Regions from separate parts of the Paenibacillus sp. FSL H3-0286 genome, predicted to be linked through region 2. Evidence: predicted binding sites of a transcription regulator. Region 2 holds the regulator's gene; each other region holds the start of a gene.

The links. Region 2 encodes Rex, which represses fermentation and respiration genes when NADH is low (regulators of the CRP and FNR family bind a similar motif). Its sites were predicted from a motif close to TTGTGAAATATTTCACAA; they were not measured.
Region 1: nadA (quinolinate synthase NadA) is a predicted target of Rex. The motif match lies at 4,470-4,487, and genes of this name have one in related genera.
Region 3: MHB37_RS16705 (cytochrome ubiquinol oxidase subunit I) is a predicted target of Rex. The motif match lies at 4,126-4,143, and genes of this name have one in related genera.
Region 4: MHB37_RS03500 (flavocytochrome c) is a predicted target of Rex. The motif match lies at 2,988-3,005, and genes of this name have one in related genera.

What each region holds. Positions count from the first base shown of each region.
Region 1 is NZ_CP150285.1:70,552-78,252, forward strand. It holds gene MHB37_RS00325 (protein kinase domain-containing protein) at 1-69, shown strand, start outside; gene tilS (tRNA lysidine(34) synthetase TilS) at 106-1,548, shown strand; gene hpt (hypoxanthine phosphoribosyltransferase) at 1,595-2,134, shown strand; gene ftsH (ATP-dependent zinc metalloprotease FtsH) at 2,244-4,298, shown strand; gene nadA (quinolinate synthase NadA) at 4,558-5,496, shown strand; gene nadB (L-aspartate oxidase) at 5,536-7,152, shown strand; gene nadC (carboxylating nicotinate-nucleotide diphosphorylase) at 7,142-7,701, shown strand, end outside.
Region 2 is NZ_CP150285.1:4,773,450-4,781,150, reverse strand. It holds gene MHB37_RS21470 (M48 family metallopeptidase) at 1-460, shown strand, start outside; gene dinG (ATP-dependent DNA helicase DinG) at 587-3,448, shown strand; gene MHB37_RS21460 (redox-sensing transcriptional repressor Rex) at 3,579-4,232, shown strand; gene MHB37_RS21455 (amidohydrolase) at 4,219-5,520, shown strand; gene MHB37_RS21450 (DUF5590 domain-containing protein) at 5,693-6,211, shown strand; gene MHB37_RS21445 (hypothetical protein) at 6,622-7,164, shown strand; gene MHB37_RS21440 (AAA family ATPase) at 7,157-7,701, shown strand, end outside.
Region 3 is NZ_CP150285.1:3,709,887-3,717,587, forward strand. It holds gene MHB37_RS16690 (alpha/beta fold hydrolase) at 105-1,094, shown strand; gene MHB37_RS16695 (TetR/AcrR family transcriptional regulator) at 1,177-1,812, opposite strand; gene MHB37_RS16700 (hypothetical protein) at 1,893-3,740, shown strand; gene MHB37_RS16705 (cytochrome ubiquinol oxidase subunit I) at 4,292-5,656, shown strand; gene MHB37_RS16710 (cytochrome d ubiquinol oxidase subunit II) at 5,653-6,669, shown strand; gene cydD (thiol reductant ABC exporter subunit CydD) at 6,738-7,701, shown strand, end outside.
Region 4 is NZ_CP150285.1:796,236-803,936, forward strand. It holds one part of gene MHB37_RS03495 (IS3 family transposase) at 1-20, shown strand, start outside; one part of gene MHB37_RS03495 (IS3 family transposase) at 20-924, shown strand; gene MHB37_RS03500 (flavocytochrome c) at 1,096-2,886, opposite strand; gene MHB37_RS03505 (histidine kinase) at 3,159-4,745, shown strand; gene MHB37_RS03510 (response regulator) at 4,720-5,502, shown strand; gene scfA (six-cysteine ranthipeptide SCIFF) at 6,068-6,217, shown strand; gene scfB (thioether cross-link-forming SCIFF peptide maturase) at 6,340-7,701, shown strand, end outside.

The sequences.
Region 1 (7,701 bases), 2.4 Mb from region 2:
TTAAAAAATGCATTCGCATTGTCTTTGTTTTTGCTCGCCTTTACGATTTATTGGGTATTCCGTTTTTGAACTCATACATATAGTTGGAGAGAGAGGGGGGCGCATATGGAGCAAATGAATGGACTGGTGGAGTCTGTATTGGAGTCAGCAGCCGAGCATGAGCTGTGGGCGCCCCATGACACCATTGTAGTCGCAGTTTCCGGCGGCCCGGATTCTGTGGCTCTTTTGCATGTTTTACATGAAATATCTTTAAAATTTATACCGCTTACCTTAATATGTGCTCATGTGAATCATGGATTTAGGCCGGAGTCAAAGGAAGAGGCAGAGCTCGTACGTGGTATGGCTGAAGAACTGGGACTGCCCTTTGAGTTTGCGGAATTCGATATTCCCTCCTTGGCTAAAGAGAGTGGACTTGGTCCTGAGGGTACTGCACGTGAGAAGCGGTACGAATTTCTGATTGATACGGCTCACCGATATGGGGCGCGTTCTGTTGCTCTGGCTCATCATGCTGATGATCAGGCAGAAACTGTAATTATGCGTCTATTACGCGGAAGTGGCTTATCTGGACTGTCGGGTATCAAGTGGAAAAGAACAGAAAAAAAGGTGGAACTCATTCGCCCATTCCTACGTATTAACAAAACAGCACTTTTAGGGTTATGCCAAAATGAAGGTTTCACTTATGCTGAGGATGCCACCAATCTGCTGACGAAATACAAGCGGAATGCCATTCGTTTGGAAGTTCTTCCTTTTCTGGAAAAGTATAATGGCAGAGTGAGGCAATCCCTCGTACAGCTTGCGGAAATTGCGGGAGCTGAAGATGAGTATATGGAAGCTTCTGCGGCAAAATGCTTTGAAGAGCTAGTTTCGGAAGGGGATGGGAAATACACCTTTAACAGAGCTTCATTTGCTGCCATACCCTCCGCTTTACAACGGCGTTTGATTAAACTAATATTAAATTATCTGTCGGCGGATTTATCTGCCCTTGATTTCCCCAAGATTGAAGCTGTACGTCGGGGAACGCTGCAGAGCTATCCCACCACCTGGAGCTTGGATTTGGGTGGAGGCCTGACTTGTGTGCGGCAATATGATAGTATCTTGTTCTCGTCCAAGCCCACGACGCCACAGGCAAGCTATACATATCGTCTGTTTTTACCGGACTCTGAGCTTAAACTGGAGGAAATAGGTAAGGTGATGTCGATGGCGGTACTGGAGAGAGAAAACTTTTTTGTACAGGGGGAGGATTATGGGAAGATGTCGGCTTGGTTTGACCGTGATGAACTGGTCTTTCCACTGACGATACGATCCCGATTGCCTGGAGATACCATAAGGATCATGGGATTAAACGGAAGCAAAAAGGTAAAAGATATTTATATTGATGATAAAATACCTGCTTCCGAACGGTCATTGATTCCCCTCGTTTGTGATGGTTTGGGCAATATCGTCTGGATTCCGGGCGTAAGACGCTCGATGCATGCCGCAGTAGGGCGGCACACGACCTCCGTACTTCTATTGTCTCTGGCAGAGCTGGATGACCACGAAGTCACGTAATGGTCGAAGTAAGTCTTTCATAGTATAACTTAGGAGGTTTCGCAAGTTGCAAAACGATATTCAAGAAGTATTGATCACCGAAGAGGAACTTCAGCAGAAAATTAAGGAACTCGGTCGAACACTGAGCGAAGAATACGCAGGTCGTACCCCTTTAGTAATTTGTGTACTAAAAGGTGCGTTTATATTTATGGCAGATTTGGTTAAAGCCATTACAGTACCTGTTGAGATGGATTTCATGGCAGTGTCCAGCTATGGAGCATCCACCAAGTCCTCTGGAGTAGTCAAAATTATTAAGGATTTGGATGTATCGGTAGAAGGCCGCGATATCTTGATCGTTGAAGATATTATTGACAGTGGTCTTACACTCAGCTATTTAATTGAGTTGCTCCGCAACCGGAATGCTGCTACTATCTCTGTGGTTACCTTGTTTGATAAACCATCAGGCCGCACTGTTAATCTTGAAGCCAGCTACACAGGCTTCGTGTTACCTGACGAATTTGTAGTAGGCTACGGATTGGATTATGCCGAGCGGTATCGGAACCTCCCATATGTTGGAGTACTGAAACCTGAGATTTATTCCAATTGAACTAAGGACTGCCTCGATCATACGGATCGGATACCCACAACTTCCTTTATTTGAGGTGTCCCAAGAGGCTATGGTACAATAACTTGAGTGTTGTGAGAGGAGGTAGGGGATGAATCGGTTCATCCGGAATTCTGGTTTTTATTTGATTTTATTTTTAGTCGTGGTGGGTATTGTCCAGTTTGTGAGCAATGGAAATGAAGCCGCCGATTTCCCTAGATACGACGAGTTACGGCAGGAGATCAAGAACAACAATGTGAAGGATTTGACGGTTCAGTTTGAGGGTAATGCCTTTCTGGTCACAGGCGAGTATAGAGAGCTGCCTGCCGATACTAAATCGAAAAGCTTCTCCACATATATTCCTCCTACAGATGCCGCTATCAATGAACTGATTCAAGCCAGTGATGTTAATGGGATTGAATTAACTCAGAAGAAAATGGAAGGTACCAGCATTTGGCTGACATTCCTTTCTTCAATTATCCCGCTGGTAATTATGTTCATCTTGTTCTTCTTCCTGTTTAACCAGGCGCAAGGTGGCGGCGGTAAAGTCATGAATTTCGGCAAGAGCAAGGCTCGGTTATATAATGAGGAGAAGAAGAAAATCAGCTTTGAGGATGTTGCAGGGGCGGACGAAGAGAAGCAAGAGCTTGTCGAAGTCGTTGAGTTCCTAAAAGATCCACGCAAATTTGCAGCTGTTGGCGCACGTATTCCTAAGGGCGTATTGCTTGTAGGTCCTCCGGGAACAGGTAAAACATTGCTTGCCCGTGCGGTAGCAGGTGAAGCTGGCGTTCCTTTCTTTAGTATTTCCGGTTCTGACTTTGTGGAAATGTTCGTGGGTGTCGGTGCTTCTCGGGTACGTGATTTGTTCGAGAATGCTAAGAAGAATGCTCCATGTATTATCTTCATTGATGAAATTGATGCTGTGGGTCGTCAGCGTGGCGCCGGTCTTGGTGGCGGACATGACGAGCGTGAACAGACGCTTAACCAATTGCTGGTTGAGATGGATGGATTCGGTGGTAACGAAGGCATTATTATTGTAGCGGCGACTAACCGCGCTGATATACTTGATCCGGCATTGCTTCGTCCAGGACGTTTTGACCGTCAAATTACGGTTGACCGTCCTGATGTGAAAGGCCGTGAAGCTGTACTTAAGGTTCACGCTCGTAACAAACCGCTTACGAAAGATGTAAGACTGGATGTTGTTGCTAAACGCACAACCGGATTCACAGGTGCTGATCTGGAGAATCTGCTGAATGAGGCAGCTTTGCTAGCTGCACGTCGTAACCGTAAAGATATTTCCATGATTGAAGTGGATGAAGCTATTGACCGTGTTATCGTAGGTACTGAGAAACGCAGCCGTGTGATCAGTGACCGCGAGAAACGTATTGTAGCTTATCATGAAGCAGGCCATACTATTGCAGGTTACTTCCTTGAGCACGCCGATATGGTGCATAAAGTTACTATTATCCCACGCGGACGTGCAGGCGGATATGTTATTATGCTTCCGAAGGAAGATCGGATGATCGTTACCAAGCAGGAGCTTTTGGATAAGGTTACTGGATTACTTGGTGGACGTGTTGCTGAAGAATTGTTTATTGGTGAGATCGGTACGGGTGCATACAGTGACTTCCAACAGGCTACGCGCATCGTGCGTGCCATGATTATGGAGTACGGTATGAGCGATAAGCTTGGACCTATGCAGTTCGGATCTTCTCAAGGTCAAGTATTCTTGGGTCGTGATATTGGGCATGAACAGAATTACAGTGACTCCATTGCTTATGAGATTGATCAGGAAATGCAGAACTTTATTACTTCGAGTTACGAACGTTGTAAAGATCTGTTGATCAAACACTCCAAAGAAATGCACTTGATTGCCAATACATTACTTGAGAAAGAAACACTTGAGCTTGATCAGATCACACAACTGATTGAACAAGGATTCCTTTCCGAGGATGGTAAACCAGAGGGTGGCGAAGGTGTTGCCCATGAAGTTGGCGAGCCTGTCATCGACAATATCGGTGATGTGCGAGTTCGCATTCAAGGCAAGCCTGAGGATGAACAGTCCACACTTCCTGACCTATCGAAGGATATCCCGAATAACCCTGATTCTGAGGGTAATGACGGTTCTGACGATGACAATAAAGGTGGGGGCACTAGCCTTACCTAATTGGGTCCACCATTCATATGATGTAAATTTATCCGGAGAACGTAACTGTTCTCCGGATTTTTTATTTTAATTTTTAAGGGATTCTATGCCTTAAAGCCTGTCCAGTTACATTGACAGGGGCTGGAACGTTGTGTACATTAGTGATTAATATTACTTACTATTTATATCAGCATGTTCATTTTTTCACCATGATGGCGCATGCCATTTGATAACATCATGTCGGCGAAAAGCCGCGAGGATTTAAGGGGGAGAACAATCGGTGGAAGCTCTGGCGCTTGAGCGCAAGCAGGAACAGAATCGAGAACTTCGTATACGTCTTGAACAGCTTAAAAAGGAACGAAACGCAATCATTTTAGCTCATTATTATCAACGTGATGAAATTCAGGAGGTTGCCGATTTCCGGGGCGACTCTTTTTTACTCGCTCAGAAGGCTGCAGAGACAGATGCAGAAGTTATTGTATTCTGCGGTGTTCATTTCATGGGGGAAAGTGCAAAAATTCTAGCCCCGAACAAAACCGTCCTTATTCCTGATGAACGTGCAGGCTGTCCAATGGCAGATATGGTCAATGTAGACGGTTTGCGTAAGCTAAAAGCTCAACATCCAAATGCTAAAGTAGTCACTTATATCAACTCGTCCGCCGAGATTAAAGCAGAAACCGATATTTGTTGTACCTCTGCTAATGCTGTGAAAGTAATCGAATCCCTTGACGCCGAAGAGATTATTTGGGTCCCAGATAAGAATCTTGGTCAATATGTACAAGATCAGACGGGCAAGAAGCTGATTATTTGGGAAGGCTATTGCAACACTCACGACATGTTGACCGTCAAAGATGTAGTAGAAATGAGAGCAAAATATCCAGATGCGGAATTTGTAGTTCATCCAGAGTGTCGTCCTGAAGTAGTCGCCATGGGTGACTATGTAGGCAGCACTACATCAATTCTGGAGTATTGCCGGAAATCGGATCGTAAGCAATTTATCGTTGGAACGGAAGATGGTACCGGATATCAGCTTCGTAAGGATAGTCCAGATAAAGAATTCCATTTTGCTACCAAATTTCTTGTTTGTCCTAATATGAAAGTTAATAATCTAAAAAAACTGGTGAAATGCCTGGAGACGATGAAGCCACAAATCTATGTACCGCCTGCTGTCGCCGACAAAGCCAGAACATCCCTAGAGCGCATGCTACAAGTCCGGTAGCATGCGCTACTCTTTCGTTGAAACAGGTGAAAAGCGGTCATGATTCCACAATATTTGGTTGATTTTGATCTTCGGGATATTCCTACGGTAAAGACAGATTGTATTGTTATTGGTTCAGGGATTGCCGGGTTATTCACAGCTATTAAAGCCAGTGAAGATCGGCGTGTCATAATGATCACAAAGAAATCAGTAATGGAAAGTAATACTCGCTATGCACAGGGGGGGATCGCAGCTGTTATAGCTGAGGATGATTCCCCTGCTTACCACCGGCAGGATACCTTAATGGCCGGAGCAGGTCTTTGCTCCTCAACAGCTGTCGATGCACTTGTTAATGAAGGGCCGGAAGGCGTTCATGAGTTAATTCGCTTAGGAACTCTGTTTGATAAGGAAGATGGGGTACTGGCTTTGACTCAGGAAGGTGCGCATAGCCATCGCCGTATTTTACATGCTAATGGGGATGCTACAGGTTATGAGATTGTTCGTGCATTGGCGGAACAGGTAGCCGAACATGAGAATATTGAGGTCTGGGATGATCATTATGTTATCGATCTCATCACTGTAGGTGGAGAATGTGTAGGCGCATTATTGCAACGGCCCGGTGGTGGAAGGTTGTTCCTGCAAGGGGATGCGACCATTCTGTGCTCTGGTGGAGCAGGACAATTATATCGATACACTACCAACCCAGAAGTAGCTACAGGAGATGGAGTAGCAATCGCCTATCGCGCTGGGGCTCATATACGAGATATGGAATTTATTCAATTTCATCCTACAGCACTTAGTTACCCGGGAGCTCCTAGATTTTTAATCTCCGAAGCTGTGCGTGGGGAAGGAGCAGTCTTGCGCAATATTAATGGAGAACGGTTCATGGAACGTTATCATGACCTGCTTGAGCTGGCTCCGCGGGATATTGTAGCACGAGCTATTGTAAGTGAAATGGAACATACTAAATCAACGTTCGTTTATTTGGATATTACACATGAATCTCCAGAGATGGTGAAGCATCGGTTTCCCACAATATATGAGACATGTATGGGCTATGGACTGGATATTACAAGTGATTGGATTCCAGTGGCTCCCGCTGCGCATTATATGATGGGGGGGATTAAGACCGATCTGAATGGAGAGAGCACCATCCCACGTCTGTTTGCTTGCGGAGAGGTTTCCTCCACAGGCCTGCATGGCGCTAACCGTTTAGCTAGTAATTCATTATCTGAGGCCATTGTATTCGGACAGCGTATTATTGATCGGATTCATGAGCTTTCCCCGCTGGACCGTGATGTTTTATCGGTTAACAGTAACGAGGGACGTGTAGATTCGCCAACTCAAGCTATTGTGGAACGTCGTTTGAAGCTACAGAAGGTAATGGTTCGATATGCCGGACTACGTCGTAACGAAGAGATGTTACTTAAAGGACTAGATGAATTAAAACGACAGCTGCCAATCTTTGGATCAGCATTGTCCAAACGTGAGGAATATGAATTTGCTAATATGCTGACCTGCTGTTTGCTTGTGACAGAGTCTGCTCTGGCACGGGAAGAGAGCCGTGGGGCGCATTACCGTGAGGATTATCCGCAGCGGGATGATGATCAGTGGCGTAAGCACCTGCTTCAAATTCGCGAACTGGGAATAGTGGAGGAATTAAGCGATGATGTTTAATGGTTACAATGAAGAGCTAGTACAATCCATCAAGGCTTGGTTGCGGGAAGATGTTGGTTCCGGAGATGTAACCACGCAGATGACGATTCCAGTGGGCCATGAGTCCAAAGGGATTATTCATGCCAAGGAAGACGGTATAATTTGTGGCATTCCAATTGCAGAGCTGGTCTTTGAAATTGTGGATCCGGCACTTAGTTTTACAGCCCTTGTCGAAGAAGGCCAAGCTGTAACTAAAGGGACAGTAATTATTGAGGTTGAGGGCAGCACACATGCGATTCTAACAGGTGAGCGGCTTGCGCTTAACTTGATGCAGCGTCTTTCGGGTGTGGCATCACGTACAGCTTCTTTCGTGCAGGTGCTGGAGGGATTACCGACTCGTCTAGTGGACACACGTAAGACAACACCAGGTCACCGGATGCTGGAGAAATATGCTGTTCGTATTGGTGGAGGCTTTAATCACCGTTTTGGGTTATATGATGCAGTTATGATCAAGGATAATCATATCAAAGGCGCAGGTGGTATTCGGCAGGCTGTAGGTCGTGCCCGGAA
Region 2 (7,701 bases):
AAGTGCTGATTTTACAGCAGAGGTCGAAGAGGAAGTGCCGGAACAGGAAGCACCAGAGCTGTGTATGGATTGCTTTGTAAGAGGTCAGGGGTATTATAAGCTGCTGATGTATGGAAAGTGTATTGATCAGTTTAAAGAAGTTATTGCGCAATACCCGGATAGCTTGGCTGCTCGATTATATTTAGCCATCTCTTATCTGCAGGAAGGTGACGGTGAGGCCGCTTGGAGTCATCTGAACCATATGCTGGGCTTGATACGGGAAACCAAGCTGAAAGCCATGGTTTATAATGCTTTAGGCTGCATACGAGCCTCACAGGAACGTTTCAATGAAGCGCAGGAATTGTTTGATCTTGCTTTGCAGCATGACCCTGCGCTTCCGGAACCAAACGTTAACTTAGAGGTATGCCGCCGTCGTGGAGGGAAGCTGCACTTTGGAAATCAGCTGGTTTCCCTTTTGTAAAAGAATAACGGTTTTGGAAATTTCCATTCAAGCGATGCATCCCCTGAACCAGTGGTGTGCATCGCCTTTTTTCGCAACTTCTGTTATGCTGATTAAGAGTCTCAATTGAAAGGGAATAGAATTATAATGAAATTTGCCGTGCTTGATTTTGAAACAACAGGAACCCAATCCGTGGGTGAAATTATCCAGGTTGGCCTTGCAATTATAGAAGAAGACCGGTCCATCTCCCGGGTATATGGTTCCTATGTCAAGCCCGGAACGCCGATTCCTCCTTTTATAACAGGTCTGACGGGGATTACCGATGATGATGTTAAGGATGCGCCTGAGCTGGATGAGATGATGATGGAGCTTGTTCCGCTCTTGGATGATGTTGTGCTTGTAGGGCATAATGTCGCTTTCGACTTCCATTTTTTACAAAATGCTTTAGATCGTTGTGGTTATTTGCCATTTCAAGGGCGGATTTTGGATACGATTGATTTTCTGAAAATTTGCTTTCCTTCGCTCACATCTTATCAACTAGGCTCTGTCAGTGCTCATTTTGGAGTGACACATGATCGTCCGCATCAGGCAGATAGTGATGCACTTGCGACTGCTTTAGTGCTGCTGAAATGTCTGGAGGAGCTCTACGAGCTGCCGCTGCTTACGATCCAGAGACTCTGTGAGCTGTTTACCGAAGAGGATAGTGATCTGGGCTGGTACTTTGATGGTCTGCTGCGAGAGCGGGAAGCGGAAACGCTACAGCCCGAAGGTGATCTGACTTTCTATCGTCAATTAGCGCTTGCAGTAGGAGATTGGACGGAGTTAGCGCCACCTAGAGATGAGCATGCTGAGAATCCGCTAGCGAATTTATCTTTTACTGATTATATGGACGAAGTAACCAAACGACTTAAAGACACATTACCGCAGTATGAAAGCCGGGAAGCTCAGGATATTATGATCAATGAGGTGATGACGGCACTTGCCGAAGACAAACACCTACTGATCGAAGCGGGCACAGGAACCGGTAAATCGCTCGGTTATTTGTTGCCTGCCATTTATCAAAGCGTTCGCACCAATGAAAAAGTCATGGTCAGCACTCATACCATTAATCTGCAGGACCAATTGCGCGAGCGGGATATCCCTTTGTTAACGCAGGTAGTTCCTTTTCCGTTTAAAGCTGCTATTTTTAAGGGAAGAGGGCATTATTTGTGTCTGCGTAAGTTTGAGCATAAAATTAATAAGAAGGACTTTATAAGCCCAAGGGAAGATGCGCTTACTGCAGCTCAGATGATTGTATGGCTCACTCAAAGTGAATCAGGGGATGATGAAGAGCTGAATTTAAGCGGCCGGGGCGGTGACTTCTGGGAGACGGTGGCAAGCGATACCGATTCCTGTCTGGGCCGTTCTTGTCCTTGGTTCCGCAAATGTTATTATCATAGGGCCAAGCATGAAGCTGGGATTGCTGATGTGGTTATTACGAACCACTCCAAGCTATTCGCAGATGTTAAGGCTGGGCACCAGCTGCTTCCGGCTTACGAGCATCTTGTCATTGATGAAGCACATCATTTAGAAGATGTGGCTGGTAAACATCTTGGCATGCATATGAAGCATTTCACGGTGGCACACACGTTATCGCGACTGTATAAAGATAGCCGAAACGGACAGCTCCCTGCTCTGCGTCAAATATTACAGTCGTCAGGCAGTGAAGAGGCTTCAGAATGGAGCGGAGTCATCGATCGGATCTACCCGGATCTGCTTACTGTCAAAGAAACCTGGGATGCACTCAGCGACAAGCTGTTCAGCCTATTGCCGGAACGCAGTGATGCAGGGGCAGGAGAAGCGGGACAACTGGTTATGCGGTTGCTTCCTGCCCGTAAGCCGAAGGATTGGGATGAATTGGTTGCGCTAGAGAACACTATGAATCTGACGTTAAGCGACATCATCCGTAAGGGTGATAAAATGCTTAACGAGATGCGTGACCAGGAAAGCCAATCCTCAGCAGACAGCCTTGTTACTGATATTAGCGGTTTATTTAAAGATTTGGCTTCCATACGTGAGCAAGTAAGATTCTTTATGGGGCTGAATGACGATAATGTAGTATATTGGCTGGAGGCAAATGGAAATTACCGCAGCAAATCCCTACAGCTGTATGCCGTCCCTGTGGATGTTAGCAACCAGCTTAAAGAGTTGTTCTTCGATAAGAAAAAAAGCATCGTGCTTACCTCGGCGACGCTATCTGTAGATAAATCTTTTCAATTTATGATTGATAATCTCGGACTTAACGAAGCTGCAGAAGAGGGACGTCTAATGACCTCACTCCTTCCATCTCCCTTTAAATATCGCGAGCAGGCACTGCTAGTTATACCGCGTGATTTTCCTAGTGTGAAGGGGAGTGTGGGCGATGCTCGATTTGTCGATACACTCGTACAGTCATTATCGGAAGCTGCTAAAACAACACGTGGGAGGATGCTGGTTCTGTTTACTTCTTATAAAATGCTGCGTCAGGTATATGATCCGCTTAAAGAGGCTTTGGCCTCACAAGAGATTACGGTGCTTGGTCAAGGCGTGGAAGGTGGCAGCCGGAGCAAGTTGATCCGCCGCTTTCAGGACAGTGCAGCATCCGTATTGCTGGGGACGAGCAGCTTCTGGGAAGGTGTAGATATTCCAGGTGAAGCACTGACTTGCCTGGCCATCGTGAGACTTCCGTTTCAACCGCCGAATCACCCGTTGGCGGAAGCGAAGTCGGAGTTATTGCAGGCCCAGAAGAAGAATCCGTTCATGAAATTATCTGTTCCTCAAGCGGTTATTCGTTTTAAGCAGGGATTCGGAAGACTGGTTCGCACGGCGCAGGATCGTGGAATAGTTATTGTTTATGATACAAGGGTTATTGAATCTCATTACGGGAAGTATTTCCTTTATTCATTGCCTGGTCCCAAAATGGAGCATATGCTTACTGATCAAATGGTCCCTCGCATAGCGGAATGGCTAGAGGATGGCGGCGCTTCTTAAAACGCTCGTCTTCAGTTTAGCTCCTCCTTATCCTTAAGGGCGGTGTGTTACAGTACCGTCCTTAATAAGGAGAGGTAGACGTTTGAATATGGATTTTCACAAGAACATTACTATTTTTAGGAGGAAAAATATGAAATCGGATAAAATATCAGAAGCCGTTGTTCGCAGACTGCCTGTGTACTTGCGTTTTTTGAATGATCTCCAGAATCGCGAAATATTAACAGTTTCCTCTCAGGAACTTGGACAAAAGCTTGATCTTAATCCCGCACAGATTCGTAAGGATTTAGCATATTTTGGTGACTTCGGCAGAAAAGGTATCGGCTATGATGTAACGTATCTTATTGAGAAAATCCGTCATATCCTGAAGCTGGATCAACAGCTTAATGTAGCTTTAGTTGGAGCAGGTAATCTCGGACATGCCTTGTCTAATTACAATGCATATCTTAAAGATACTATGAAAATCACGGCTATATTTGATTCGTACGCTCCTAAGGTTGGACGTAAGATCAACTCCCTTACTGTGCAGCCGATGGATGAACTAGGCAGCACAATTCGTGAGCAAGGTATTCGCATTGCCATTATTACCGTACCTGATTCAGAAGCTCAAAATGTAGCAGATATTCTCATTTCTTCTGGGATTGAAGCGATTTTGAACTTTGCCCCTGTGATTCTGAAGACACCACCGAATATCCGGGTGCATGCAGCTGATTTTACAACTGATCTGCAAAGTCTTGCTTATTACTTGCGGGATGGAAAGGAAGAAAGCGAACATGAACAACAATAAAACGATAATTAAGGGCGGGTATTTTCTGACTCCGGGAACGGATGAGCCGGTTCTGAGTGGATATATGACTATTGAAGATGATTTAATCACTTACATAGGAAAAGAAGAGCCTCAGATGGAAGCTGGAGTGCAAGTGGTTGATGGCAGCCGTCTGCTGTTCATGCCTGGACTTGTAAACACACATGGTCATGCGGCGATGTCTTTGCTGCGTGGATATGGAGATGATTTAGCGCTACAAGTGTGGCTTCAGGAGAAGATGTGGCCAATGGAGGAAAAGTTCACCGGTGATGATGTATACTGGGGAACCTCCTTATCTGTATTGGAAATGCTGAAGGGTGGAACTACGACCTTCCTCGATATGTATGATCATATGGACCGAGTAGCCGAGGTAGCTGAGTTATCAGGTATCCGTTCCGTATTGATGCGTGGTGTGATCGGGTTATGTCCAGAGGATGTACAGAATCACAAGCTTGCGGAAGCGATTTCTTTTGCCCGTAACTGGCATGGAAAGGCTGAAGGTAGAATTACTACTATGATCTCGCCGCACGCCCCTTATACTTGCCCTCCGGACTTCCTGGTTAAGTTCGTGCAGGCAGCGCATGATCTGGATTTACCGATGCATACGCATATGTCCGAAACGAAACGTGAAGTGGAACAAAATGTGGCGGATTACGGGTTGCGTCCTGTAGCTCACTTAGAGAAGCTTGGCATGTTCACACGTCCATCGATAGTTGCACATGGTGTTCATTTAAATGATGAAGAGATTGAGATCTTGGCTCGCCATAATGTGGGTGTATCTCATAATCCGGGCAGTAATTTGAAGCTGGCTAGCGGAGTGGCTCGGGTTACTGATCTTCTAAAAGCTGGTGTGAAGGTGTCTCTTGGCACGGATGGCGCGGCAAGCAACAATAACTTGGATATGTTTGAAGAGATGCGGCTTGCAGCTCTCATTCATAAGGGTGTCAGCGGTGATCCAACGGCTGTTCCAGCTCCAGAGGCTCTGCGTATGGCTACAGAATATGGCGCGCAGTCCATCTTTTTAAATAATGTAGGCAGACTTGCTGTAGGGATGAAAGCAGATTTCATTGCTATTGATATCGATCAGCCGCATTTGCTGCCACACACAGATCTGTTGTCTCATGCAGTTTACTCTGCTAGCGCTAAGGATGTTGAGCATGTGTGGGTGAATGGTAAACAGGTCATCAAGCATGGACAATGCTTAACCCTGGATGAGGAAGCTATCCGGCGTAAAGCGCAAGAAGCCTTCGAAGGTTTATTGAAGCGTTAAGTCTGGAGAATAACGAATAAATAATAGGCTGCGACTTTTTGCTTTTAGCAAAAGTTGCGGCCTTTTGTGTATTTTTAAGGCTGGGAAAGCTAGAAAATTATGAAATTTTGGATAAACGCGCGGGTGTGTTATATAATCAAAAAAGATATATTACTAGAAAGGGAGCTGTACCTTGAAGAAAAGGAAAAAATGGATCCTCCTGGGGTCAGTTCTGATTCTGCTCCTGGGGTTTGGACTTATCCAGTTCTATGCCTATATTATGAAAGATCAATGGAACGAGCGTGATATCGCTAAGGATGTTGCCAAAACCAGAGCGGGTCTAACAGAGGTAACCAAAGCACAAAAATCGGTTTGGGATGAAAATGCAGTGTACTGGGTATTAACAGGGAAAAATGAAGCCGGGACTGCTCTTATGGTCTGGGTCCGCTTTACGGTAGATGGAAAATTTGCTGAAGGCGACGACGCAGTGTTTGCTGAGGAACTAAGTAAAGGAACCTCGGAAGCCCAAATACGCGGCATTATCAAAGCTGATCTTCCGGACATAACGATTGAACGCTTGCTGCCGGGAGTATATAACGGAGAGTATGCTTGGCAGCTTTTTTATAAACAGAGCGGTCGGTATTATTATCAATTTTATCGCTTTTCGGATGGGTCCCGAATGGGCGAAGGTTACAGTTTACCTAAAAGTTAAGCTGAACATAAGGAAATTAAGGGTGGCATAGTAAACAAGCGAACTTATTATAAGTTCGCTTGTTTACATTTATTTGATGTACAAAAGTGATATACTAAGTGATATACTGAATGGGTGGTTATCACCGAATATTCTCTTATATTCACATACGAAAATAGGCCGATTGATTAAAAATCAAGGCCGATTTTGTCGAAAGTGAGGAATTTATTTGGTATTGATGGAAATATTTAAAAAATTAAATTTTAAATATATTCACATTTATTTTGAAATTAGTATATACACCTGTGATATACTACTACTTGTAATTAGAACAGCAATAAGAGACTTCAGTCTCTCTGATGAGCTCTCAAGTAGCTATAAATTATTATAATGAGCTTTATATTTTGTCATCTTTGAGAGGAGGACGTTTCTTGAAATTACGTCTTGTACCTGTGCTGATAACGTCTCTACTGTCGGCTACTCTATTGTTTGGTGGCTTCTTTTTGTATCGTCAGTTTGCAATGCAGGAACCACTTCAGAAGATTGTATCTCAATATGAGGGCGTCAATAATTCTCATATCAGTATTAACCGCAATGAGGTCACTTTGAAACTTGATCTCCAGCCAGGCACGAAATTACGTGAACTGGTTCAGTACGTCTCCCAAGAAGGAAAATCGATGATTGATGGACGTACACTAAAACTTGATGTAGAACAGAACTCCAGTGAACTGCTGGATGAATACTGGGATAAAGCGATGTTCTCTGTAGCCGAAGCCATGGAGAGCCGTAAATATACACTTATACCCACAGAACTTGATGGACTCAAAGCGCAATATCCGCAATATAAAAATGTGATAGCCTCAACAGAAATTGATGACAATAATGTCTATGTAAGCTTGAGTAATGGAAAAGAAAGCAAATTTATTATTTTGCCGCGTAAACCTGCGACATTGGGGGTATGGAATAATGCCTAAATACCTTAAAGAAATTCTAATCGGATTTATTCCTGTCTTGTTTATTTTTATGGCTTTTCTAGGCATTAATATATTCCCGATTGTAATTGCTGCTGGGATGCTCACGGCCTTACTTATCATTGCTCATTTAAGAGGCGGACTTGCGGTAAATGCAGGTGCCGGGAAGAAACGCAAGAAGGATGGACCTTCAAAGCTTACTTTTGAAGAAATTGGCGGGCAAGACAATGCAAAACAGGAGCTTCGTGAAGCGTTGGATTTTTTGATCCGGCATGAGGAAATCAGCAAATTCGGGATTCGGCCTTTGAAAGGGATTCTGCTTACAGGCCCTCCAGGAACAGGTAAGACCCTTATGGCTAGAGCAGCAGCACATTATACAAACTCTGTATTTGTGGCAGCATCAGGCAGTGAGTTTGTAGAAATGTACGTAGGTGTCGGTGCCGGCCGTATCCGCGATTTGTTTAAGGATGCCCGTACCCGCGCCCTTAAGGAAAACAAGCAAAGCGCTATTATTTTCATAGATGAAATTGACGTAATTGG
Region 3 (7,701 bases), 1.1 Mb from region 2:
ATATTCCGTTCATATTGTCGTCACGAAGAGTACATCTTGATTGATTACACTTTGAATATGTCGTCAAGGCGGCACTTCAGATACAGGGACAAGGAAGGGAAGAGATGAACGTGGCAAATAAGGTAGAAATAAAAACAACAGGGACTAAGAGCCACAAGAAACGGAACCTATGGTTAAAAATAATCGGAGGTATTGTAGGGGCGCTCGTGCTGTTCATGGGCATCGTTTTTATCGTTGATGCAATCAGCGACGGGGTAGAGAAAAAGAAAATCGAATCGTATGGCCAGTATGTCAATGTGGATGGGAAAAAGATGAATGTGCTTATTCAAGGCAGTGGAGAACAAACTGTTGTACTCCTACCGGGACAAGGAACCCCGACGCCTGCACTTGATTTCAAATTGCTGATCGATGAAATTACCCCTAATTATAAAGTCGTGGTGGTCGAGCCTTTCGGTTATGGTTTGAGCGATGAAACCGAGAAGGAGAGAACGACTGAGAATATAGTAAGTGAGGTTCACGAAGCATTGCAGCAACTGGGTTTAGACCGTTACATTCTAATGGGACATTCCATCGCGGGACTTTACGGAGCGACCTATGTGAACACATATCCGGATGAAGTTCTTGCTTTTGTCGGCATCGATAGCAGCGTTCCCAATCAACCCGGAATGGATGTCAAATTACCTTTGAACGCCATGAAATTTCTTCAAAAATCAGGTCTAATGAGATTGGTCCAAAAAGTGAGCGGAGATCCCTATGAATCGCTTGCGTTCGATGAGCATACCAAAGAACAGATGCGTTTGATTTCGAATCAAGTCGCGACCAATCCAACGTTGATGAATGAACTGGGCCACCTCGGTTCCAATTTCAAAAATGGAGAAAAAATCACAATGCCAAATGACTTGCCGCTGCTTCTCTTCGTTCAATCAAATAACGAGCACAATAAACAGTGGATTCCGCTGCATGAGGAGCAAGTCAAACAATCCGCACAGGGCAAAATGATCCCAATGGAAGGTTCACATTATCTGCATCATACAAAATACAAAGAAATCGCCGAGGCATTCAAAGAGTACATGAAACAAATTCAAATTCAATAGTAGGGTTGATAATTAAACTGCGGAGCCGAACTTGGTTCCGTGGTTTCTTTGTTTTTTCATTTATAAACACGATTTTTAAACCTTATTCCTGGGACATTGGAGTATGGTATACCTCAAGACAAATTTTGGTCATTTCGTCTATGGATTTTGCAAAGTCTGATTGTATCCATTTAAGGAGAACATTATAGAGGGCCCCCGCTTTAAAGTATATTCGGTACACATTCTCGTCGCTTTTGTCATGAGCAGTAGAAAGCATCATTTCATTCAAGCAATCCAGAATTACATGATCAAACTTTGCACTCTGAAGTGCTTTGTAGATGTTCCGCTGCTGAAAAATAACTTCAAAAAGCACTTTGATAAATTTTTGAGGTTCTTTAGCTTTGCCTGTTAATTCATTGGTGTAAGGTAAGAGTTTTTGATTAATTTCAAAAATAAGCGAATCGACCAAATCCACCAGGATCTCTTGCTTGGAGGAATAGTTGTTGTAATAGGCTGTTCGAGAAACCCCTGCGCGCTTCACAATATCGGTGATGGTGATTTTGTCAAAAGGCTGTTCCTGGATCAAGAAGACTAATGCCGTACAGATGGCTTCTCTTGTCAAACGGTTGGTTTCTTTATTGGAACGATGCTGAGAGGTATTTGGACTGTATAATTCATGATTTGAGATGACATTTCCCCTCCGTTTGTACATTCTGATGTTCGTTTCATTGTTTTTCATGAGTCTTTTCAATATGCTAAAACCATAAGGCATTACAAATGTAATGTCAAAATAATCGTTAGTTAAAATGGGAGGGCGTCATGTTAGAAATCTTATATAGACGATTGTCAGCAGTGCTGCTTTTGATCCTAGCACTAAGTGCTACGGTATTCATTGGCGAAGAAACGGTAATCTCAATCGTGACCATCATCTTTTTATTAGCAGAATTAGGCATCTCTTTTTTACTATTAAAGAAGCGTGAGAAGTTACATGTAGTATTTATTAGTGCGATGGTGGCAGAAGGGTTATTCTTACTAACAAGAAATTTTTGGCTGCTTGCGCTTTCTATCCTCTTGCTGATCATAGCGGGCATATGGAGAGGACTCTTGGGGCAAAAGGTAAGCAGAAGAGTTACTCCGTTTCTAGTGGTTCGTAAAGTGTTATTCAGCATTGCTGCACTTATCGTTACTGCACTTTGGGGTATTGGAGTCTATGCAAAACCTATTACAACACCTGTAGCATTAGCTGCTGATACGACAGTGACGATCGATGAACGCAATTTGGATTCTGCAGCAGTGATGCTCAAAGATATTGAAGTAATGAATTCTTTTGGAAGCCGTACAACCGGCTCTGAGGGTCACAATCAGTTTATTGCTTGGCTGGAGCAGCAGGTATCGGATATGGGGCTGCAAGTTTATCGTGATCGCTATACTTTTGACCGATGGGAAGAAAAGAACAGTGCTTTAATGATTGATCAGCAGGAAATTCATGTCTCTTCAGCTTTTCCCTATTCCGGGGAAACTGACGAAAAAGGTGTAACTGGGGAGCTGGTGTATACGAAGCGTGGTGAATATGGCCAGGCCAGCGGAAAAATTGCTGTCATTGAAATTGAGAATTTCAGAAATTTTCCAAGTGGGATCGTTATGAATATGCGGGATTCATCACCAATGGACAACCAAATTGCCCCAAATGAAGGCGATCTGGTCCTCACTACAGCATTAAAAGAAGCTAAATTGGAGCAAGCGAAGGAAATGGGCGTAAAAGCTGTTGTTTTAGTCTGGAAAGGGGTATCTGACGATAAGGTTGAAGAGCAATATGTGCCTTTTACCACCGATTATGCTGGAATCCCTGCGATTTGGGTTAATGAAACGGAAGGGAAAAAGGTGATCAGCGCAGCTCAGGAGCATAAAGAAGGTACGGTTATTTTAGAAGCGGAAATACAAAAAGATGCCCCAACAGAATCCTTTTATGTGAAAATTGACGGTAAGAATAAAGACGAAGCAATTATCGTAAATACTCATACGGATGGGATAAATGTGGTGGAGGAGAATGGCGCTGTGGGCATGCTGTCTATGATTCGTTACTTACAGCAGGAGCAGCCGGAACGTACGATGATATTTGCTTTTGTGACAGGGCATTTTAGATTACCGGAGTTCAAAGGGTCCTCTCAGGCAACTTCCACCTGGATGGAGGGGCATCGAGAGCTGTGGGATGGCAAGAATGGCCATTTAAAAGCTGTAGCTGGAATTACGGTTGAGCATTTAGGCAGCATGGAGTGGAAGGACGATGATACGGGTCATTATGGTCCAACTGGACAAATAAGTACAGAATATACCTATGCAGGCAATGAAATGATGGCAGGCATTTGGCTGAAGGCTATTGAAAAGACAGATAGCACACGTACTGTATTATTGCGTGGACATAACAAGTTTGAGTTTGGAGAGAGTCAGCCCTTATTTGAAGCAGGGATACCGGTGATTGGTTTCATTCCAATGCCCGACTATCTGCTCGTGGATAGTGACAACAGAGAGATGGACAAATTTGATGCAAAGCTAATGCATACGCAAATTGTATCGTTGCTGAAAGCGGTCAAGCTAGTGGACGGAACGGAGACGACTAAGCTTGGGAAATCAGATGGGTATTCTTTTTTCTACGGTCGTACTAAATGATAGTAGCAGTTCAAGATTTGTCATGACAAAGATGAAATTAGCTTTAATTCAAAAAACACTGATGATTTGAGTCAGTGTTTTTTTGTTGCAAAAAAGGGGATATATTACGGCTCAAAATGAGAAAATATCGTTTTTTTGCCAGCATCGAAGTAGGAGGGAACTTGTGACATCACATATGCACTAATCAATCAATAGCTCCTTCGGGTACTTTTTGTGTTATTCACTGAGTTGTCAGAAAGATTTGACCCTTTCTTGAACGTTTAGGGATTAAGAGATATCTGTGATTGAATTACTTGCAATTTAAGATAAGATGATTTTAATCATTAGGTCACATTATAATTTTGACTGCTCAGTATCAGGTAAATCGGGCTCGCCAACTCTTGCTTTGTGAATTTTTTCTCTTTTTACATAGCAAAGAACGATGAACGTCATACTAAAACGAACAGGCAACGATGTCGCTGAACCTTGCTAAACCTGATATTGAATGCAGCCAACAGTTAGCAGGCCTAATCATAGAAAAATGAACAGTGTTTTGAAGGGAGCATTAAAGAATGGCAATTGATACGGTGCTATGGAGCAGGCTGGTGACAGGCTTGACTCTCGGGTTCCACGTTATTTTTGCGACGATTGGCGTCGGTATACCGCTAATGATCGCTATAGCAGAGTTTATCGGGATTCGGAAGAAGGACCCCCATTATACACTTATGGCAAAGCGGTGGTCTCGAGGATTTGTCATTTCTGTGGCGGTTGGTGTCGTGACCGGTACAGCGATTTCACTACAGCTGGCCCTGGTATGGCCGAATTTTATGAAACTGGCTGGGAATGTCATTGCACTTCCGTTATTCATGGAGGTGTTCGCGTTCTTTTTTGAAGCTATCTTCTTGGGCATTTATTTGTATACGTGGGATCGCTTCAAAAATCCGTATATCCATTGGCTGCTGACGATTCCGATTGTCGCCGGGGCAGGCATGTCTGCCGTTTTTATTACGACGGTGAACGGATTCATGAACCAGCCTGAGGGCTTTGTCATGGAAGCAGGCCAATTCACAGCGATTAACCCGGTGCAAGCGATGCTGAATACGGCGACGTTCTCCAAAGTGTTCCATGTATTAAGCTCGGCCTATTTGACAGGAGCTGCCTTGTTAGCCGGGATTGCAGCCTTCGCGATGCTGAGAAAAGGTGTGTCCGCATACCACAAAAAATCTTTAAATCTCATGATGGCGGTTGTTTTACTATTCGGTTTGCTGAACACGTTAGCCGGTGATGTGTCCGCCAAGTTTTTGGCCGAGCATCAGCCAGAGAAGCTTGCAGCGGCAGAGTGGCATTTTGAGACGAGCAGCAGTGTGGATTTGGTACTATTGGGATGGCTGAATGCAGAGCATGAAGTTCTAGGGGCTCTTCATCTGCCGAAGCTGCTCAGCTTCCTGGCCTTTGGTGACTTTAATGCAGAGGTGACGGGGCTCGAGGAATTCCCCAAGGAAGAATGGCCACCGCTTCTCGTTCATTATCTGTTTGATTTAATGGTCGGAATTGGATTTACTCTGCTCGCGATTTCGTTTCTATATTTTCTGTTTGTGTTCTGGAAAAAGCGTAATGAGCTTAACAAATGGATGCTTCGCATCATCGCACTGAGCGCCCCTCTCGCTTTTCTGGCTGTTGAGCTGGGATGGTTTTATGCGGAGGTTGGCCGACAGCCGTGGATTATCCGTGGATATATGCGTGTTGAGGAGGCGGCCACGTCTTCACCGAATGTAAGAATTATATTCTTCGCCTTATTGCTCTTGTACATCGTACTCGGCAGTATGTGTGTAATCGTGCTAAGACGCTTGTTCAACAATAATCCGGCAGAAGCTGAGATGGAGAAATGGATGAAGGATCATCCTAATCAATCTGCGGAAAAGGGGGGCACTGAATGATGAGTTACGAATTGATTGGCATCTCGGTGCTCTGGCTGTTTTTGTACGGCTATTTAATTATAGCTTCCATTGATTTCGGAGCGGGCTTCTTCGCCTTTTATGCACGTTTAACGAAGCAGGATCATCTCATTAATCGTCTGATTTCCCGATATTTATCACCCGTATGGGAGATTACAAATGTATTTTTTATCTTTTTCTATATTGGCATCGTCGGATTTTTTCCGGACACAGCCTATTATTATGGCTCCGCGTTACTTGTTCCGGGAAGCATTGCAGTGATTCTTCTTGCGATTCGCGGTTCATTCTATGCTTTTGAAAATTACGGTTCCAAGAAAAACATAGTATATCTTTTTTTGTACGGAGCTACAGGTTTGCTTATTCCAGCATCGTTGTCAGTGGCGCTAACTTTGTCTGAAGGCGGCTTTATCGTGAAGCAGGGGGAGACGGTTTCTCTGGATTACTGGGCGCTGTTTACCAATCCGTTATCGTGGAGTATCGTTGGACTGGCAATCGTGTCCGTTTTGTTCATTAGCGGCTCATTTCTGACATTTTACGCTTCTCGGGCGGAGGATCATTCCGCGTTGAAGCTGATGCGCAACTACGCCCTGTTTTGGAGCACACCGACGATAATCCTCGCACTGACAGCATTTATCTATTTGGGTCAACACAATGAGCGCCATTTTCAAAATATGATGGATTTATGGTGGTTGCTGGCACTTTCCGTTGCTTTCTTTATGATCGCGATGTGGCTGTTATATAACGGACGCCGTTACGGATTAGCTTTTATATGCGTCATGTTGCAGTTTTTCTGTGCCTTTTTCGCTTATGGGATTGGGCAATACCCTTATATTCTTGATCCGTATATCACGATTCAGAGCAGTGCAACTTCACCGGCAATGGGTTTAGCGTTAGTAATTGTGTTTATCGGCGGTCTATGCCTGTTGATCCCATCCCTTATTCTGGTCTTCAAACTCTTCCTGTTTGATGCGGATTATGTAAAAGGGAAAAAATAAAGCTGTTTAATCCATTACGGCATGTTTGAGGTTTCCCTACAAGCCTATAGATAAAGGAGGTGTGATCTGTGAAGAGGAAATCCAGTCTGATTTCTCAACAAATGTCTTCACAAAGGAAAAACAGGGCTCTCCTCGCAATCATTTCGCTCGCGCTCGGTATAGCTATTGTGAGTCAGGCTGGACTGCTTGCTGAAGCAGTCCAACGGATTTTTGTCGAGAAAGCTTCATTTTCATCGGTTATCCTGTTGCTCGGCATACTTCTAACTGTTATGGCTGTACGCACACTGTTGTCTTATGGAAACGGTATAGTTGGCTTACATATGGCTGCCACTGCTAAGACAAATATGCGCGCTGCCGTGCTGCAAAACTTGACTCATGCCTCCATGCCTTCAACCCTTCGTGGACAGACGGGAGGAAAGGTCAGTATTGCTCTGGATGCTGTGGATGAGGCCGATAGTTATTTCAGTCAATACATGCCGCGTATGATGGAAGCTGCTATCATCCCGGTTCTGATTTTGGTCGTTACATTTATCCAACATGCCAACACAGGTTTCATTCTATTGTTTACTGCTCCGTTCATCCCGCTGTTCATGATTTTGGTAGGGCTGAAAACGAAGAACAAGTCCGAAGAAAAATACGCGCAACTGGCTGAGTTTTCAGGGACGTTTCTAGACTCTCTTCAAGGACTGGTGACATTGAAAATATTTGGACGGGCTCACCGTCAGCAACAGGAGATTGAGCGCAGTAGCTTGGGTTATCGTGATGCCACAATGGGCATTTTGAAGATTGCGTTTACGAATACCTTCATGCTGGAATCGATCGTGATGCTAAGCATTGGCATTGTCGCTCTTGAACTGGCCATCCAGTTGCTCGTTTTCAAATCTATGACGTTCCACACCGCCTTTCTCGTTTTGCTGCTCGTTCCCGAGTTTTACAACCTGTTAAAGAATACGGGAACGGCCTTTCACAGCGGCCGGACAAGTATGGGTGCGGTTCGTAAGGTAGAACAGATGCTTGAGGAAACGGCAGGGG
Region 4 (7,701 bases), 3.1 Mb from region 2:
GAGAATGGAAAATGCATATTTAAAAAAGTTGAATGCCTTAATTCAAAACAAGGAAAAATCACCAAACAAGACAAAGCACGAGTAGTCTATGAACTAAGGAACGAATTTTCGGTGAAAGCCCTCCTGCAGCTAGCAGATATCCCTCGTAATACGTATTATTTCGTGGTAAAAACGTTTGGTATGCCCGATAGAGATAAGGAGCTAAAAGACGTTATTCAAGCGATTTACGAGGAGCATGAGGGTCGTTATGGTTATCGTCGTATTCGTGACGAGTTAGTGAATCGAGGACACCATGTGAATCATAAAAAGGTACAACGCTTGATGAAGGTATTGGGTTTAAAGTGTGTGGTACGTATGAAGAAATATCGTTCCTATAAAGGGACGATTGGCAAACTCGCACCGAACATATTAGAACGTAACTTCCACGCTGAGAATCCAAATGAGAAGTGGGTTACGGATATTACAGAGTTTAAATTATTTGGAGAAAAGCTGTACTTATCTCCAATTCTAGATCTATATAATGGTGAGATTATTACGTATACAATCGGTTCAAGGCCGGTCTACTCGCTTGTTTCAACGATGTTAGATCAAGCATTCCGTCGATTAACCGATGAAGATAACCTCCTTATTCATTCTGACCAAGGCTGGCACTATCAGATGAAGCAGTATCGTCATGCCCTTGAAGAACGAGATATCAAGCAAAGTATGTCCCGTAAAGGTAATTGCTACGACAACGCCGTCATTGAGAACTTCTTTGGTATCATGAAATCTGAATTTCTATATTTAAAGGAATTCGAAAGTATCACACATTTCAAACAAGAGCTATCAAAATACATCGATTATTACAACAACAAGCGAATTAAGGCAAAACTAAAAGGCCTGAGTCCGGTACAGTACCGAACTCAGGCCCAACAAGTCGCTTAATTATATACCTGTCTAACTTTAAGGGGGCACTTCATTCGCAATGTTGCTGACAGGGCGGTTTGCTATGTCATAGAGGGCAGCTTGAAAGTTAGAGTCAACCTGCACATTACGAACTATCTTGCACGTTTTTAAGGCTAACTTATTAATAGAGCAGTTACACAAAAAATAAGATTACTCTGCTACAACTTGTTTGCCTGCAATCCGGCCGAATGTGAAGATATCAGCGATGGCATTACCGCCAAGACGGTTTGTACCATGAATGACCCCTGTTACTTCACCTGCAGCGAACAACCCAGGGATGACTTCGCCTTTTTCATTCAAAACGCGAGTCTTCTCGTCGATCACCAAGCCGCCCATTGTATGGTGAACGGAGGGTACAGCTTTTTCGATGTAGTAAGGGCCTTTTTCAAGAGATTTCAATCCACCGCGATGTTTGAAATCAAGGTCTTTACCTGTTTTCGCATAATCATTTACTTTATTAATCGTTTCTTTCAAAGTGTTCACGTCAATTTTAAAGAAATCAGCGGCCTCTTCAATCGTATCGGCTTTAAAGAGCAAGCCTTGTTTAACGAGTTGATCGTATTCGTCTTGATGAACTTCTATCGTTTTACCGATATCCTCAATGCCTTGATTCCATAATTGATACGTATATCCACCCGTTTGGGCAAGAATTGCTTTAGAAATAACGTCACGACGTTCTAATTCCTCAACGAAGCGCTTGCCTTCTTGGTTAATCAGGATCGCACCATCGAAGCGGGAGTCTGCAACCAGGGAAATAACACCTGTCTCAGGATTACAGATTGGATACGTTTGAATACTCTCCATGTTTGTCAGTTTGGCGCCAATCGTTTCTGCCATAACGATACCGTCACCTGTAGATCCTGGTGTATCGGTAGTCATATATTTTTCATCCATTGTAGGGTTATACTTCTTACGCATCTCTACATTGGATCCAAAACCACCGGTAGCGATGATGACGCCTTTGTTCGCATGGAATGTGATCTTGTCGCCAGTACCCGAAGTCGCAGTTACACCTGTTACTTTGCCGCTTTCGTCCTTCAGCAAGGTTTCGGCTTTCATATTCGTTTTGATCGTGATTTGATCAGCGTCTGTTTTGGCTTTTAACTTAGTAATCAATTCAACACCTGTATGACCTACAGGAATCAACGCACGTTTTCTGGAATGGCCACCAAATTGGAACAGATGATCAGGTAAGAACTCTACCTTGATATCATCGCGCAGCCATTCGGCAGATGCTAGAGCATTGTCGGCAAGAATACGAACCATCTTTGGATCCCCGAGGTTGTCTCCGCCTTTCATCGTATCATTATAGAACAAGTCAGCCGTGTCATCTGTGATGCCAAGAGCACGTTCAACCCAGTTGTCAGGCGCATTCATCTCACCACCGGAAATCAATGTGTTGCCGCCAACAGCTGGCATTTTCTCGAGCAGAACTACATTAGCTCCAGCGCTCTTCGCTTCGATAGCCGCACTAAAGCCAGCACCCCCGGCACCGATGACGACAACATCATAGGTTTGCTCGACTTCTTCTTTGTCTTTGCTTCCACTGACTGCAGCGCCAGCGACAAGGGTAAGTCCAGACTTCGTAATTGCATCTTGAATGGCTTCGAGATATCCTTTGCTTGTAACTGTAGATCCGCTAATGGCATCAACTTTTGCGCTGTTAGTTGCCATGACCTCTTGCTTGAGCTGCGTATAAACAGGTTCTGCAAGTACTTCATTTTCCTTATGCTCTGTCACTTTAATGTCAGTGATCTTGTTATCTAATAAGGAGACTTGTACTTTAATATCGCCATGTTTACCTTGCCCAACTCCTTCAAAGACTTGAACTCCGTTTGCATCTGCAGCGGGCTCTGCATCTTTACTGCCGCAAGCAGCAAGCGTGAACATAAGACTGAGGACTAGTAGAATAGATAACAGCTTTTTCGTGTGAGTTCGCATAATATCTCCTTCATTCTGTTGTGGATTGGTTACATACACTAGGGAGAGGAAGATTTGCTAGGCAAATCCTTTATCTCTAGCCTAGACATGAATGTTATTTCATGTGAAAATATGCACAAGACCTATTATAGATTTAGTACAGCATTATGTATTTGCACAGATTAGTGTTTTTTTGTCTTTTTCGGGCATGTAAGAAACAGATATTGTGAAGGGCTATGATTACAATGAAATCAATTCACTTAAAAATTACGTTAATCGCAGGAGGCTGCTTCTTGCTGCTGTTCGTTGCATTGCTTGTAACAATATATTTGGAGATGAACCATACGGTTGTCCCTTTGAATAAGAACTTAACGCAGCAAGTGGTTACTGCACGCAGCGACCAGATTGATTATTGGTTTAATCAGCGCATTGGAGAGATAGACATGCTTGCTTCTCTAGCTTCGGACCATCAGTGGACACGAGATGAATTGCTGCAAGAGTTCGATAAGTTCGAGGCGAAGAAGAAAGTAGAGTACGAATCCATACGCGTGGTGGATATTCACGGAAATTCCTGGTCAGCAAGGGACAAGCCTTTTTCGATACTAAACCGACCCTACTATCGAAAACTGCTGAATTCAGATTCCAATTATGTGGTAAGCAATCCGATCGTATCCAAAGCGAATGCAGCCGAAATCGTCGTCATTCTTTATCGCGTGAATCCATCGGTGAATGATGAGGTAGCTTATATTGCCGCAGCCGTCTCCGTCAAGAAGATGAGGGAGATTGCTCAAGATGTAATGCTATATGACCAGTCAGGCCAGCTTATCGTCGATTGCAGAGAGCTGGGTGAAGAAGATGGAGCGGAGGATACAGCAGATAAGAAGAACATGAGTGTATTTGAGGCTCCAATTCAAAATGTGGAAGGCTGGAAGTTAGTACTCAAAGTACCGAATTCAAGTCTATCGTTAGCGGTGATCAAAACCCAGCGGACTGCATTGCTGGTAGGCGTTCTTATCGGTAGTGCGTTTATCGTCTTTCTGGTGCTGCTTGCTTCTTCCATTATTCGTCCAATTCAGTCGCTTCGCCAGGTAATGGAAAATGTGCAGAACGGCAACCAAACCATACGAGCAGATGTTACGCGCTCGGATGAGATCGGCGATCTTGGACGAAGCTTCAATGACATGCTTGTTCAATTATACGCTGTGGAGCAGGACCGAAAGGAGATGGAACTCAGACTGATTCATGAGCAGATCAAGCCGCACTTTTTATACAACACATTGGATACGATTCAGTGGATGGCAACGGAACATGGAGCAGACAATGTGGTGGAGATGGTGGAAGCGCTTAGCGCGTATTTCCGATTAGGGCTTGGCACAGGCAGTCCCTACATTCTGCTTGATCAGGAGTTGTACCATGTCGAGAGTTATCTTCATATTCAAGGTGTGCGATATGAGGAGATTCTGGACTACGAGCTTCGATATGATGAAAAGCTTGCTCAGTGCCAAGTTGTTCGCTTCATACTGCAGCCTTTGGTGGAAAATGCGATTTATCACGGGATTAAGCCACTTGGGGATCAAAAGTGCAAAATTTCGATTACAGCATATAAACAGGCCGATTATTTGGTTATTAAGGTTGAAAATAATGGGGTTATGATTCCGGAAGAGAAGCTTGAGCAGATAAATCAAGCCCTTCTTGATGATACATATGATCGTTCTGCCACAGGCTTTGGGCTATATAGTGTAAACCATCGCATTCGACTAGCTTACGGAGTGCCATATGGCCTTGCAGTGAAGAGCGAAGATGGCATTACCGTTATGGTCATTCGAATACCTTTGGACGGGGAGTGGAATGAAGATGTGGAAGATTGTCATCGTCGATGATGAAACGATCATTCGCAAAGGCTTGCGACAATACATTGAGGAGAGTCCGTATCTTTTTGAGGTTGAAGGAGAAGCGAAAAGTGCAAACGAAGCATTGAATATGGTGGAGGAAGCCCTACCACATGTATGTCTTGTGGACATCAACATGCCGAATATGAATGGGCTCGATCTGATGAATATATTGCGCGAACGCTGCCCGTCGGTTCTGGTTGTCATCATCAGCGGGTACGATAACTTTGAATATGCGCGTCAAGCCGTGCAACTGCAAGCATTCGATTATGTATTGAAACCTGTGCCGAAGAGTGATCTGAACAAGCTGCTTCATCGGATCGATGAGCATCTTCAGGTAAAATATCCTTTGCATTCACATGAAGGCAGGGTGGATAAGGAGCCGGAGCTTCCCGGGTATACAGGGGATGGAACAGTGCTTATCCAAAAAGTGACCGAGTATATTGACAGTCATTATCAGGATCCGGAGCTGTCTATTACTCGAGTAGCAGCACTATTTCATATCAACCAAACCTATCTTAGTAAGCGTATGAAGCAAGAAATCGGTGCTTCATTCCTTGACTATGTCACCGAGCTTCGGATATCGAAGGCGAAGGAGATTCTGGATGACGTAATGCCGAATATCAAAATCGGGGATCTGGCCGTGAAGGTAGGGTATAAGAGCCAGTACTATTTTAGTCGTGTGTTCAAAAATAGAGTCGGCTCAAGCCCCTTAGAGTACAAAAAGCATCCGTTCGGTTATGGATAGGAGGGCCATTCTCGTCCCTCTGCAGCACGCCATAGATGCTATGCTCGGAGCCGCCTTCTATCAAAACGGTTGGATTTTAAACATGAGCGAGAAGATGAAGTTAAAGCATCCAATTGTGCAATATTTTTATGAACTAAGGCGTCAAGAGCAGATAAACTGTCTGGAAGTGTCTTAGGGCTCCTCATATAAGTTTGTTCACATTGTCCACCCACGCATGTGGAGAGTGTCGCTCTACTGGTAAGGAAGGATACAGTGCTATGAAATCCTTATATTTATTGGACTTTACGGACAAGTATGAGAAAAAATGTTGTTAAAGAGATGGCATCATTGCTGTCTCTTTTTTGTTTCACTTTTTTAGCATTGCTCTGACTCTGGTTCCCGCTGCCGCATCCTACGATCACAAGCATGAAAGACTGCACGAAAATTAGTGTTGATGCTTATGTTTAACCCCTCTCTGCTCTGCTAGGTGACAGGCATCATAGACGTACCTGCGTGATGTTGCTACGATGTTCCATGGAAATTAAGTGAAAGTGATCACAAGAAATTACAGAAGGAGTCATTTATCGTGAAAAGAATCGTAACACTGAGCACCCGCAAACTGATGGATACCGCAAAACACGGCGGATGCGGCGCATGCCAGACCTCTTGCCAGTCCGCTTGTAAAACTTCCTGCGGCGTTGCAAACCAGAAGTGTGAAAATGCAATGAACAGATAGGATTCGGAATTTTACCGCCCATTGCTCTGCTGATGGGCGGCTATTTTTAAGAAATGGATACTATCCCTAAAGGATGGCGAAGCCGTTTCTACTTGTGTGCAAAAGGAGCTTGATTAGTAAGTATGATTCATCAATATAAACTAAACGGATACAATATCGTGCTCGATACCTATAGTGGCTCGGTGCATGTTGTTGATGACCTAGCATATGAAATTATAGCGGATTATGAGAAAACTTCTGTCGATCAAATCGTGACAACAATGTTGGATAAATATAAAGATGATTCCAGCATTTCCGAGAGCGACATTCGAGAAACCATCGTGGATATCGAGGAGCTTATAAATGATGGACAGCTCTTTACAAAAGATGAGTATGAGAACCTCTCGCTCGATTTAAAAAAACGAAAAACTTATGTCAAGGCACTCTGCCTCAATGTTGCGCATACCTGTAATTTGTCATGTGACTATTGCTTCGCTAGTCAGGGGAAATACAACGGAGATCGAGCAATCATGAGCTATGAGGTTGGACAAAAAGCTATCGATTATCTGCTTGAAAACTCAGGTCATCATCGAAACCTGGACATTGACTTTTTCGGTGGGGAACCACTTTTAGCCTGGAAAGTGGTTAAACAGATCGTAGCTTATGCAAGAAGCAAAGAACAAGAATACAAAAAGAAGTTCCGCTTCACCTTCACGACGAACGGGATGCTGCTGAACGATGAGGTCACCGAGTTTTTAAATCAGGAAATGTACAATGTCGTATTGAGCCTAGATGGAAGGAAAGAGGTTCATGACCGGCTTCGCCAAACAGTTAACGGAAAAGGCAGCTACGATCATATTCTTCCGAAGTTCCAGGAATTCGTTCGTAAGCGCGGAGACCAAGAGTACTATGTACGGGGAACTTACACTCGTAACAATGTCGATTTCACCAACGATATATTTCATATCGCAGACCTTGGTTTTGACAAAATTTCGATGGAACCGGTTATCTGTGATCCAAGGGAACCCTATGCACTTACCGAGGAGGACCTCCCGGAGATATATAACCAGTACGAAATTCTCGCAAAAGAAATGATTGGGCGCGGCGAAGAAGGCAAGGGGTTTACCTTTTATCATTACATGCTTGACCTCTCGGAAGGACCCTGCATCCAGAAGAGAATCACTGGCTGTGGTTCAGGAACAGAATATCTTGCTGTCACCCCCTGGGGAGAGCTTTTTCCTTGCCACCAGTTCGTAGGGGATGAAGAGTACAGCATGGGAAACCTCTGGGATGGCATCACACAACCTGAGCTGCAATGTCAATTTAAAGAGAGTAACTGCTACTCGAAGCCGGAATGTAAGGACTGCTGGGCGAAACTCTACTGCAGCGGCGGTTGTCCTGCCAATGCGCTGCACGCGACGGGTTCCCTGGTCGGAACCTATGACTTCAGCTGTGACGTCTTCCGCAAAAGAGTCGAATGTTCCATGATGGTAAAGGTGGATGAA